One region of the Amnibacterium soli genome, then DNA from elsewhere that is predicted to be linked to it. Evidence: predicted binding sites of a transcription regulator. Region 1 holds the regulator's gene; the other holds the start of a gene.
What was found. Region 1 encodes LexA, which represses DNA repair genes until DNA is damaged. Its sites were predicted from a motif close to TCGAACANNTGTTCGA; they were not measured.
Positions count from the first base shown of each region.

Region 2: ABEA53_RS14885 (Rv2578c family radical SAM protein) is a predicted target of LexA. The motif match lies at 2,985-3,000, and genes of this name have one in related genera.

Region 1 covers NZ_BAABLP010000001.1:759,583-765,331, reverse strand. The annotation lists gene ABEA53_RS03780 (SseB family protein) at 1-10, opposite strand, end outside; gene priA (bifunctional 1-(5-phosphoribosyl)-5-((5-phosphoribosylamino)methylideneamino)imidazole-4-carboxamide isomerase/phosphoribosylanthranilate isomerase PriA) at 7-738, opposite strand; gene hisH (imidazole glycerol phosphate synthase subunit HisH) at 759-1,397, opposite strand; gene hisB (imidazoleglycerol-phosphate dehydratase HisB) at 1,394-1,993, opposite strand; gene ABEA53_RS03760 (histidinol-phosphate transaminase) at 1,990-3,078, opposite strand; gene ABEA53_RS03755 (LysM peptidoglycan-binding domain-containing protein) at 3,132-3,641, opposite strand; gene lexA (transcriptional repressor LexA) at 3,839-4,546, shown strand; gene ABEA53_RS03745 (ABC transporter ATP-binding protein) at 4,686-5,612, shown strand; gene ABEA53_RS03740 (hypothetical protein) at 5,609-5,749, shown strand, end outside.
Region 2 covers NZ_BAABLP010000006.1:370,607-376,355, forward strand. The annotation lists gene ABEA53_RS14870 (YdeI/OmpD-associated family protein) at 1-423, shown strand, start outside; gene ABEA53_RS14875 (thymidine kinase) at 416-1,075, opposite strand; gene ABEA53_RS14880 (DNA-binding response regulator) at 1,079-1,816, opposite strand; gene ABEA53_RS14885 (Rv2578c family radical SAM protein) at 1,933-2,976, opposite strand; gene ABEA53_RS14890 (malate:quinone oxidoreductase) at 3,092-4,570, opposite strand; gene ABEA53_RS14895 (GntP family permease) at 4,620-5,749, opposite strand, start outside.

The sequences.
Region 1 (5,749 bases):
TCCCGCTCACAGCGTCGCGGCGGCGAGGGCCTCGGTGAGGGTGAAGGCGCCCGTGTACAGCGCCTTGCCGACGATCGCGCCTTCGAGCCCGGCGTCGGTCAGGGACCGGAGCGCCCGCAGGTCGTCGACGGACGAGATGCCGCCGGAGGCGACGACCGGCTTGCCGGTGCGCTCGAGCACCTCGCCGAGCAGCTCGAGGTTCGGCCCGGCGAGGGTGCCGTCCTTGGCCACGTCGGTCACCACGTAGCGCGCGCAGCCGGCCTGCTCGAGGCGCTCGAGGACCTCCCACAGGTCGCCGCCCTCGCGGGTCCAGCCCCGGGCGGCGAGCGTCGTGCCGCGCACGTCGAGCCCCACCGCGATGCGGTCGCCGTAGAGCGCGATGACGCGCTCCGTCCACGCCGGGTCCTCGAGCGCCGCCGTGCCGATGTTCACGCGCTGGGCGCCGGTGGCCAGGGCGGCCTCCAGCGAGGCGTCGTCCCGGATGCCGCCGGACAGCTCGACCCGCACGTCCTCCACGCTGTCGATCACCGCCTGGATGACGCCCGCGTTGCTGCCGCGGCCGAACGCGGCGTCGAGGTCCACGAGGTGGATCCACGACGCGCCCTGCGACGCCCAGTCCCGCGCCGCCTCGATCGGGTCGCCGTAGCCGGTCTCGCTGCCGGCCTCGCCCTGCACGAGCCGCACGGCCTGGCCGCCGGCGACGTCGACGGCGGGCAGGAGCACCAGCGGGCGCTGCATGAAGGACGGGTCGGGATGGCTCACAGGGTCTCCAGCCAGTTGGTCAGCAGCCGGAGGCCGGCGGCCCCGGACTTCTCGGGGTGGAACTGCGTCGCCGCGAGCACGCCGTTCTCGACGGCGGCGACGAAGCGGCCGTTGTGCTCGCCCCAGGTGACGAGCGGCGCCGCGAGGCTGTTCGAGGGCTCGAGCGTCCACGTCCGGACGCCGTAGGAGTGCACGAAGTAGAAGCGCTCGTCGTGCAGGTCGGCGAACAGCCGCGACCCGGCCGGAGCGTCGACGAGGTCCCAGCCCATGTGCGGCAGGACCGGCGCCTCGAGCCGCTCGACGGTGCCCGGCCACTGGCCGAGCCCCTCGACCTCGTCGGGGCCCTCGAGGCCGCGGTCGAACAGCACCTGCAGGCCCACGCAGACTCCGAGCACCGGACGGCCTCCTGCGAGGCGCCGCTCGATCAGCTCCGGACCGCGGGCCGCCTGCAGCCCGGCCATCACCGCGCCGAACGCGCCGACGCCGGGGACGTAGAGGCCGTCCGCCTCCTGCACCGCGGCGCGGTCGGCCGTCAGCTCGACGTCCGCGCCCGCGGCCTCGAGCGCCTTGACGGCGGAGTGCACGTTGCCGCTGCCGTAGTCGAACACCACCACGCGCTTGGCGGACCCGGTCACAGCGCGCCCTTGGTGGAGGGCACGCCCGCCACCAGCGGGTCGTACGCCTTCGCCGCGCGGAAGGCGCGGGCGAAGGCCTTGAACTCGCTCTCGGCGATGTGGTGCGGGTCGCGGCCCGCGAGCACGTCGACGTGCGCGGTCATGCGGGCGTTGAAGACGATCGCCTCGAAGACGTGCCGCACCATCGAGCCGGTGAAGTGCCCGCCGATCAGGTGCAGCTCGAAGCCCGCGGGCTCGCCGCCGTGCACGAGGTACGGACGGCCCGACAGGTCGACGACCGCGCGCGTCAGCGCCTCGTCGAGGGGCACGGTCGCGTCGCCGTACCGCGCGATGCCGCGCTTGTCGCCGAGCGCCTCCCGGATCGCGTCGCCGAGCACGATGCCGACGTCCTCGGCCGTGTGGTGCACGTCGATCTCGGTGTCGCCGGAGGCGGTCACGGTCAGGTCCGTCAGCGAGTGCTTCGCGAACGCGGTCAGCAGGTGGTCGAGGAACGGCACGGAGGTGCGAACGCGCGAGGCGCCGGTGCCGTCCAGGTCGATCGACAGCTCGACCGACGACTCGGAGGTGGACCGGGAGCGGGAGGCGGTGCGGGTCATCGGGCACCCACCGGCGTGAGGGCGGCCATCGCGTCGAGGAACGCGTCGGTCTCGGCTGCGGTGCCCGCGCTGACGCGCAGCGCGCCGGGGATCGCGAGGTCGCGGATCAGCACGCCGCGGTCGAGGAGGCCCTGCCAGAGCGCCGCAGGGTCGTCGACGCCGCCGAACAGCAGGAAGTTCGTCCAGCTCGGCCAGACGCGGTAGCCGAGCGCCTCCAGCCCCGCCGCGGTGCGGTCCCGCTGCACCCGGATCTCGTCCACCATCCGCAGCATGAGCGGGGCGTGGGCGAGCGCGCCGAGCGCGGCGGCCTGCGTGATCGCGGACAGGTGGTACGGCAGGCGGACCAGCCGGAGCGCGTCGGTGAACGCCGGGTCGGCCGCGAGGTAGCCCAGCCGGGCGCCGGCGAAGGCGAACGCCTTGCTCATGGTGCGCGACACCGCGAGGCGCGGCCTGCCGGGCAGCAGGGTCAGCGCGCTCGGGGCGTCCGCCGGCATGAACTCGCCGTAGGCCTCGTCGACGACGAGCACGCCGTCGGTCGCGTCGTACGCGGCGCGGATCGTGTCGAGCCCGACCGGTGTGCCCGTCGGGTTGTTCGGGGCGGCCAGGATCACGATGTCCGGCCGCACCCGCTCGATCTCGTGCACCACGGTCTCGGGCGAGAGCCGGAAGTCGTCGTCCCGCACGCCCTCGACGACGGCCGTGCCGCTCGTCACCGCGTAGTTCGGGTACATGGAGTAGGTCGGCGGGAACGTCAGGAGCGTGCGGCCCGGACCGCCGAACGCCTGGAAGACGTGCTGCAGCACCTCGTTCGAGCCGTTCGCCGCCCAGAGCTGCGCCGGGCTCAGCCCGTGGCCGAGGTAGCCGGCGAGGGCCTCGCGCAGCGCCGTGAACTCCCGGTCCGGGTAGCGGTTGACCTCGTCGAGGGCCGCGGCGACGCGCTGCACGATCTCGGCGCGCACCTCGTCCGGCACCGGATGGGTGTTCTCGTTCACGTTGAGCGTCACGGGCACGTGCAGCTGAGGGGCGCCGTAGGCGGTCCGACCGACGAGGTCGGGACGCAGCGGCAGATCCGCGAGCGAGGTCACGTCCACGATTCTCGCAGACGGCGCCGTGCGGACTCCCCGGTGGCCCGTCGGGCTCAGGGCAGGGGCAGCACCAGGGTCGCGCCCGCGGCGACGACGCCGTCGCGCAGCCCGTTCGCGCGCTCGAGCGCGGCCACGGTGATGCGGGGGTCGGTGCGGGGCGCCACGCGCTCCGCGATCGACCAGAGGCTGTCACCGGTGCCGACGACCACCGTGCGGGCGGGCTCGACCCGGGGCGCCGCCTCGGCGGTGCCGGGCGCCGCCGCGAGGAGGACGCCCGAGAGCGCCAGGAGCGTCGGCAGCACGACCAGCACCACCCGCCCGCGGCGGGTCAGGCGCAGCCGCCTGCGCTCGGCCCGTCGGGCGTCCCGTGCGGTCCCGCCCACCGGAGCGGCCGGAGCCGCGGCGCGGGCGGCCGCGCGCTGCGGCGCCGGCACGGCGCGCGGATCGCGCGCCACCGGCAGCCGCTGCGCGCAGGCCGCCCCGCCCCGGACGGCGACGCGGCGCACGGCCACGGGCTCGACCGCTTCCTCGTACGTGACCCAGTCGTTCTGCACCGTGAACATCGCGATCCCCTCCCGCATCCGCCGTCGTGTTCGAACATAGCTTCGAGTGTTCGAACGGGCAAGCACATCTTCGAGCGGGGCACCGACAGCGGCGGACGGAGTCTCGAACACATGTTTGCGCTGGACGGGCCGAGCGAATAACATCGGTGTGACTCCCGATCAGGGGTCGCGCGGGGACGCGGGAGCGTGGAGGACCGATGACGGACGAGCAGACCGGCACTGCGCCCACCGGGACCGCGGTGGGCACCGAGCGCCGCACCCGACGGCGCACCTCGCTGTCGCCGAAGCAGCAGGCCATCCTCGAGGCGATCCAGCGGTCCGTCGCGACCCGCGGCTACCCGCCGAGCATGCGCGAGATCGGCGACGCGGTCGGCCTCGCGTCGCTCTCGAGCGTCACCCACCAGCTGAAGCAGCTCGAGCTCTCGGGCTACCTGCGCCGCGACCCGAAGCGCCCGCGGGCGCTCGAGGTGATCATCCCGGTGCCGACGTCGACCACCGTGGAGGCGGACGCGCCCTCCGTGCCCTTCGGCGACGCCGCGATGGTGCCCCTCGTCGGCCGGATCGCCGCGGGCATCCCGATCACGGCGGAGCAGCAGATCGACGAGGTCTTCCCGCTCCCCCGCCAGCTCGTCGGCAAGGGCGACCTCTTCATGCTCAAGGTCGTCGGCGAGTCGATGATCGAGGCCGCCATCTGCGACGGCGACTGGGTCGTCGTGCGGTCGCAGCAGACCGCGGACAACGGCGACATCGTCGCGGCGATGCTCGACGGCGAGGCGACCGTGAAGGTGTTCCGCCAGCGCGACGGCCACACCTGGCTGCTGCCGCGCAACAGCGCGTTCGAGCCGATCCTCGGCGACGAGGCCGTGGTGCTCGGCAAGGTCGTCGCGATCCTCCGCTCCGTGTGAGCGCGGGCTCCCGCGGCGCCGTGCCGCGGGAGCCCCCTCCTCCGCTCGGATGAACTTGGGGTCGGAACGACCCGCCCGTCCGCGGCCCCTCCTACGGTGGTCCGGGGTGCGCGGATCGACCGACGCCCGGGAGGGCGGCGTGATCGAGGCGACCGGACTGGTGAAGCGCTACGGCGCGAGGACCGCCGTGGCGGGGATCGACTTCCGGGTCCGGCCCGGCGTGGTCACGGGCTTCCTGGGCCCGAACGGCGCCGGCAAGTCGACGACGATGCGGATGATCGTGGGCCTCGACGCCCCGACCGCCGGCTCCGTCGTGGTGAACGGGCGGCGCTACCGCGACCACGGAGCCCCGCTGCACGAGGTCGGTGCGCTGCTCGAGGCGCGGGCCGCGCACCGCGGACGCACCGCCCGGAACCACCTCCGCGTGCTGGCGGCGACCCACGGCATCCCGGACCGGCGGGTCCAGGAGGTGATCGGCCTCGCGGGCCTGACCGACGTCGCGGACAAGCGCGTCGGCGGGTTCTCCCTCGGCATGGGCCAGCGGCTCGGCATCGCGGCCGCGCTGCTCGGCGACCCGGCCACGCTGATCCTCGACGAGCCGGTCAACGGGCTCGACCCCGACGGCGTGCGGTGGGTGCGCACGTTCGTCCGCGCCCTCGCGGCGGAGGGCCGCACGGTGCTGCTGTCGTCGCACCTGATGAGCGAGATGGCGCAGACCGCCGACCACGTCATCGTGCTCGGCAGGGGCCGCGTGCTCGCGGACACCCCGATCGCGGAGCTCATCGCCGGCGGCGGGTCGCGGGTGAGCGTCGCCTCGCCGCGCGGCACCGAGCTGGCCGCGCTGCTGCGGGCGCGAGGCGGCACGACCGCGCCGGACGCCGGCGAGCGCTTCGACGTGCGGGGGCTCGATGCGGCCGCGGTCGGCGAGCTGGCGGCGGGCGCCGGCATCGCGCTGCACGAGCTCACGACCGTGGGCTCGTCCCTGGAGGAGGTCTACATGTCGATGACCGCGGACGAGGTCGAGTACCGCAGCGCCGAGCCGACGACGGCCGGGAGCGCGGCGTGACCGCGGCGACGGCGGCCGCTCCCGCGGGCACCGGCGGCGTCGGCTTCGGCCGCGTGCTCCGCTCGGAGTGGCTGAAGCTCGTGACCGTCCGCAGCACCTTCTGGACCACCGCGGTCGCGCTGCTGCTCGCCGCGCTC
Region 2 (5,749 bases), on a different contig from region 1:
GACGGCCCCAAGCGCAGCATCGACGACCGCGTGTTCGGGCAGCGCTTCACGCCGCGGCGGAAGGGCTCGCTGTGGTCGACGCGCAACGTCGGCCTCGTCGCGACCCTGGTCGCGGAGGGCCGCATGCGCGAGCAGGGACAGGCGGAGGTGGACCGCGCGAAGGCGGACGGGCGCTGGGACCGCGCGTACTCGGGGGCGTCGAGCGCGACGGTGCCCGAGGACCTGGAGGCCGCCCTGGCCGCGTCGCCGGCAGCGGCGGCGCGCTTCGCCGAGCTGAACCGGACGAACCGCTACGCGGTGATCCACCGCGTCTCCACGGCGCCGAGCGCGACGAGCCGGGCGAACCGGCTGGCGAAGCTCGTCGCGATGCTGGCGGCGGGCGGCTCGCCCTACCCGCAGCAGCCGGCGGGCGACGTCAGCTGAAGTCGGCGTCCGGCGCGAGCGGCGCGCCGACCAGCACGGTCTCGCCGTCGAGCACGCCGCCCGACTCGGCGAGGTAGCACGCGGCGCAGAGCGACTCGTAGGCGACGTCGTTCAGGGTGTCGATCGCCACCTGCTGGCCGTCGAACACGTAGCGGTCGCCGATCTTCCGCGCGTTGAACAGCGCCTTGCGGCCGCACCGGCAGATCGTCTTCAGCTCCTCGAGGCTGTGCGCGACCTCGAGCAGCCGCGCGCTGCCGGGGAACGCCTCGGTGCGGAAGTCCGTGCGGATGCCGTAGGCGAGCACCGGCACGTCCTGCACCACGGCGATGCGCAGCAGGTCGTTCACCTGGCCCGGCGTGAGGAACTGGGCCTCGTCGACGAGCAGGCAGGCCACGGGCGAGCCCGTCGCCTCCGTCAGCGCGCGCCGCTGCGCGAAGAACAGCTCGAGCACGTCCGCGCCCTCGCCGATCAGGAAGTGCACGGGCCGGGTGACGCCGAGGCGCGACACGATGTCCCGGTCGCCCTTCGCGTCCACGCCGGGCTTCGCGAGCAGCACCCGCTGCCCGCGCTCCTCGTAGTTGTAGGCGGCCTGCAGCAGCGCGGTGCTCTTGCCGCTGTTCATCGCGCCGTATCGGAAGTAGAGCTTCGCCACGGTCTACAGGTACCCGTCTTCCGTCGCCCGCTGGATCAGATCGACCTTACGACTCGCGGGCCGGTTCACCCGCGCGTACTTCTCCCGCACGCGCCGGAGGTAGGTCTTCGCGGTCTCGAACTGCACGTGCATCTCGACGGCGACCTCGTTGGTCGACCGTCCGGAGGCGTAGAGGCGCAGCGCGGCCTCCTCGCCGAGGCTCAGGCGGGGGCGCTGCACCTGCTCCGCCGCGCGCGGGAGGGGGCGCCAGTCGCGCTGCACGGCGCGTCCGCCCGTGAGGCCCATCACCTCGCGGGCGACGGCGAGCACCTCCGCCAGCGGCCGGGACTTGCCGAGGAACGCCGCGGCACCGGCGCGCAGCGCGCGCTCCCGCAGGTCCGGGGTGTCGAGGCCCGTCAGCACGATCACGGTCGCACCGGCGGCGCGGCAGGTGCGCACGCGCGCCTCGATCGACACGGGCTCCCGCAGCTGCACGTCGATCAGCACGAGGTCCGTCGGGAAGGCAGGGCTGTGCACGAGCTGCAGCCAGGACGTGGCGGTCAGCGCGACCTCGAAGTCGGGAGCGTTCGCCCGCAGCCAGGACGCCATGCTGTCGAGCAGCACCTCGTGGTCGTCGAGCAGGGCGACGCGCACCGCCCGCTTCGGCAGGCCCCGCGGCGGCGCCGCGGGGGTGGCGCGCCCCGCGCGGGCCGCACCGCCGATCACGGTCGGTGCGGGAGGCTGCTCGTGCTCGGCGGGCATGGCGCTCCTGGCGGGGTGTCGGACGGCGGGGGACGCCGCTCGCGCCCCTGTCCCCCGAGGATGCCGGAGGGGCGGTCCGAACGGTCGACGCCCGGCCGTCTCCGCCGGAACCGGGCTCAGAAGAGCATCGGCTGCGCCGCCGCCTCCGTCGCGCGCACGATGCCAGCGGAGCGCGACCGCGTGGTCCCGGTCGTGTCGTCCACCGCGCCGCGGCGCAGGCCGTGCCGCTCGAGCAGCGGCTCGATCCGCTCCGCCAGATGGCGCCGGTACGCCTTCGGCGCGTACGGCCCGGTGGCGTAGAGCCGCTGGTACGCGGCGTCGTGCTGCGGGAAGTGCTCGTGCAGCCATGCCAGGTACCACTGCCGCACGCCGGGCTTCAGGTGCAGCGCGGTCCAGACGACGTAGGAGGCGCCCGCGGCCGCGATCGCCGCCAGCGCGTCGTCGAGCTGCTCGACCGAGTCGGTCAGGTGCGGCAGCACCGGCATCAGGAACACCCCGCACTCGAGCCCCGCGTCCCGCGCCGCGCGCACGGTCGCGAGGCGCGCGGCGGCGGAGGGGGTGCCGGGCTCCACGAGCGCCTGCAGCTGCGGGTCGAAGATCGCGACCGACATCGCGAGGTCGACCGGACCGTGCTCCGCGATGCGGGCGAGCAGCGGCAGGTCCCGCCGCAGCAGGGTCCCCTTGGTCAGCAGCGACACCGGTGTCGCCGCCTCCGCGAGCGCCTCGAGGATCCCCGGCATCAGCCGGTACCGCCCCTCCGCCCGCTGGTACGGGTCGGTGTTGGTGCCGAGCGCGACCGGTGAGCCCTTCCAGGAGGCGCGGTGCAGCTCCGTCCGGAGTACCTCCGCGACGTTGACCTTCACCACGACCTCGGCGTCGAACGCGCCGGGGTCGTCGAACTCGAGGTAGCGGTGCGTCGGCCGGGCGAAGCAGTAGACGCAGGCGTGGGAGCAGCCCCGGTAGGGGTTGATGGTCCAGCCGTACGGCGTGCCCGGCACGCTGCCCGGCACCTTGTTCAGCGCCGACTTCGCCCGCACCTCGTAGAAGGTCATGCCGGCGAACTCGGGCGTCCGGCTCGTGCGCACCAGGTCGTGCACCTTCGCGAGCCCGGGCAGCGCGTCCGTCGGCTCGGCCCCGACCTGCTGTCCCGCCCATCGCATGCACCCATTCGAACACGCGTTCGAACAAGACGCAAGTCGTGGCAGGGAACGTCTGTTCACGGATACGGGGATCGGCGAGGCCGATCCCCGTATCCGTGAACGGACAGCGCGCGGTCTACGCGGTGAGGCCCAGGGTCTTCGCAGTCGACTCCTGGATGCGGCGGGCGTTGCGCGGATCGTCGGAGAGCAGCGCGCCGTAGGTCGGGATGAGGCGACGCAGCTCGGGCTCCCACGCGGCCAGCCGGTCCGGGAAGGAGCGGCGCAGCACGTCGAGCATGATCGCCGCCGCGGTGGAGGCGCCGGGCGAGGCGCCGAGCAGGCCGGCGATGGTGCCGTCGGCCCCGCTGACGACCTCCGTGCCGAACTGCAGCACGCCGCCCTTCTTCGGGTCCTTCTTGATCACCTGCGCGCGCTGGCCGGCGCCGAGCGAGTACCAGTCCTTCGGATCGGCGTCGGGGAAGAACTCCTGCAACGAGCCGAACTTGGCCTTCTTCGACTTCGTCAGCTCGCGGACGAGGTACCGCACCAGCGCGAAGTTGTCCTTGGCCACCGCGAGCAGCGGGATCAGGTTGTGCGGGCGCACGGACAGCGGCAGGTCGAGCAGGCCGCCGTGCTTCAGGAACCGCGGCGAGAGACCCGCGTACGGCCCGAACAGCAGGGAGGCCCTGCCGTCGACGATCCGGGTGTCCAGGTGCGGCACGCTCATCGGCGGGGCGCCGATGGAGGCCTTGCCGTAGACCTTCGCGCGGTGCTTCGCCACGAGGTCGGGGTCGTCCGCGCGCAGCCACTGGCCGCTGATCGGGAACAGGCCGTAGCCCCGCGCCTCCGGGATCCCGGCCTTCTGCAGCAGCTTGAGCGCCCAGCCGCCGGCGCCGACGAACACGAAGCGGGCGTTCACCTCGCGCTGGTCGCTGCCGACCAGGTGGCGCGACCGCACCCGCCAGGTGCCGTCCTTCTGCCGCTTCAGCTTCGTGACCTCGGTGTTCAGCAGGAGGTCGGCGCCGTCGTCGACGAGCCCGTCCATCAGCGCGCGGGTCAGCGCGCCGAAGTCGACGTCCGTGCCCGACTCGGCGCGGGTCGCGGCGACGGGCTGGGACTTGTCCCGGCCCACCATGAGCAGCGGCGCCCAGTCGTGGATCACCTTGGGGTCCTCGGAGAACTGCATCTCCGCGAACAGCGGGTGGTCGGTCAGCGCCTCCCACCGGCGGCGGAGGTAGTCCACGTGCTCCGCGCCGCGGACGAACGTCATGTGCGGCGTCGAGTTGATGAAGAAGGTGCCGGACGGCAGGCGGGTCTGCTCGGCGAGCGACGCCCAGAACTCGCGCGAGATCTGGAACTGCTCGTTGACCTTGACGGCGCTCGTGATGTCGATCGAGCCGTCGGGCCGCTCGGGCGTGTAGTTCAGCTCGCACAGCGCCGCGTGCCCGGTGCCGGCGTTGTTCCAGGGGTTGCTGCTCTCCTGCGCCACCCGGCCGAGCCGCTCGTAGATGCGGATCTTCCAGTCGGGCTGCAACGCGTGCAGCAGCGTCCCGAGGGTGGCGCTCATGATGCCGCCGCCGATCAGGACGACGTCGATCGTCTCGTCCTGCGCCACGCCAGCAGCCTATCCCGGCGGGGTCGGGGGACCCGGCGCCGGGCGCGGATCAGGCGCCCACGACGAGGGCCGCCACGAGCACCGAGGCGAGGCCCGCGACGGACACCACGCACTCCATCAGCGACCACGACTTCAGGGTCTGCGGGATCGACAGCTTGAAGAACTGGCTGACGAGCCAGAACCCGGCGTCGTTGACGTGGGAGAGGAAGACGGAGCCGGCGCCGATCGCGAGCACCATGAGGGAGATCATCGGCGCGCTCATCCCCTCCGTGAGCGGCTGGAGGATGCCGGCGGCCGTCACCGTGGCCACCGTCGCGGAGCCGGTGGCGACGCGGATCAGGGCGGCGACCGCCCACGCGACGAGCAGCGCGGTGATGCCCTGCCCCTGCGCGACCCGGGCGATGACGCTGCCGATGCCGGTGTCGATCAGCACCTGCTTGAAGCCGCCGCCCGCGCCCACGATCAGCAGGATCCCCGCGATGGGCGGCAGGGACTCCGTCAGCGTCGTCGAGATCCGCGACCGGTCCATCCGCGCGGGCAGGGCCAGCAGGAGGAAGCCGGCGACGAGCGCGATGGTGAGGGCGACGGTGGGCGTGCCGACGAAGGCCGCCACGGTCTTCCAGGCGGCGTCGGAGTCGGGCGCGACGATGTTCGCGATCGCGCCCACGAGCAGCAGCGCGACGGGCAGCAGCACGCTGATGAGCGCGAGCGCGAAGGGCGGGCGCGGTCCGCCGCCTTCGAGCCGATCGTCGTACTGGGAGTCGGGCGCGTCGACGGGCACGAGCCGGGCGACGAGGTAGCTGAGCACCGGTCCCGCGATCACGACCGTCGGGATCGCCACGATGATGCCGAGGATCAGGGTGTCGCCCAGGTTCGCCTTCAGGCCGGCGATGGCGACGAGCGGGCCGGGGTGCGGCGGCACGAAGCCGTGCATCGCGGACAGCCCGGCGAGGGTCGGGATCGCGACGGACATCAGCCGGACCTCCGCCCGCTTCGCGACGAGCAGGATGATCGGCACGAGCAGCACGAGGCCGATCTCGAAGAACATCGGCAGCCCGATCAGCGCGCCGATGAGCCCCATGATCCACGGCAGCGAGCGCGGGCCCGCCCGGGAGACCAGGGTGTCGACGATGCGGCCGGCGCCGCCGGAGTCGGCGAGGAGGCGCCCGTACATGCCGC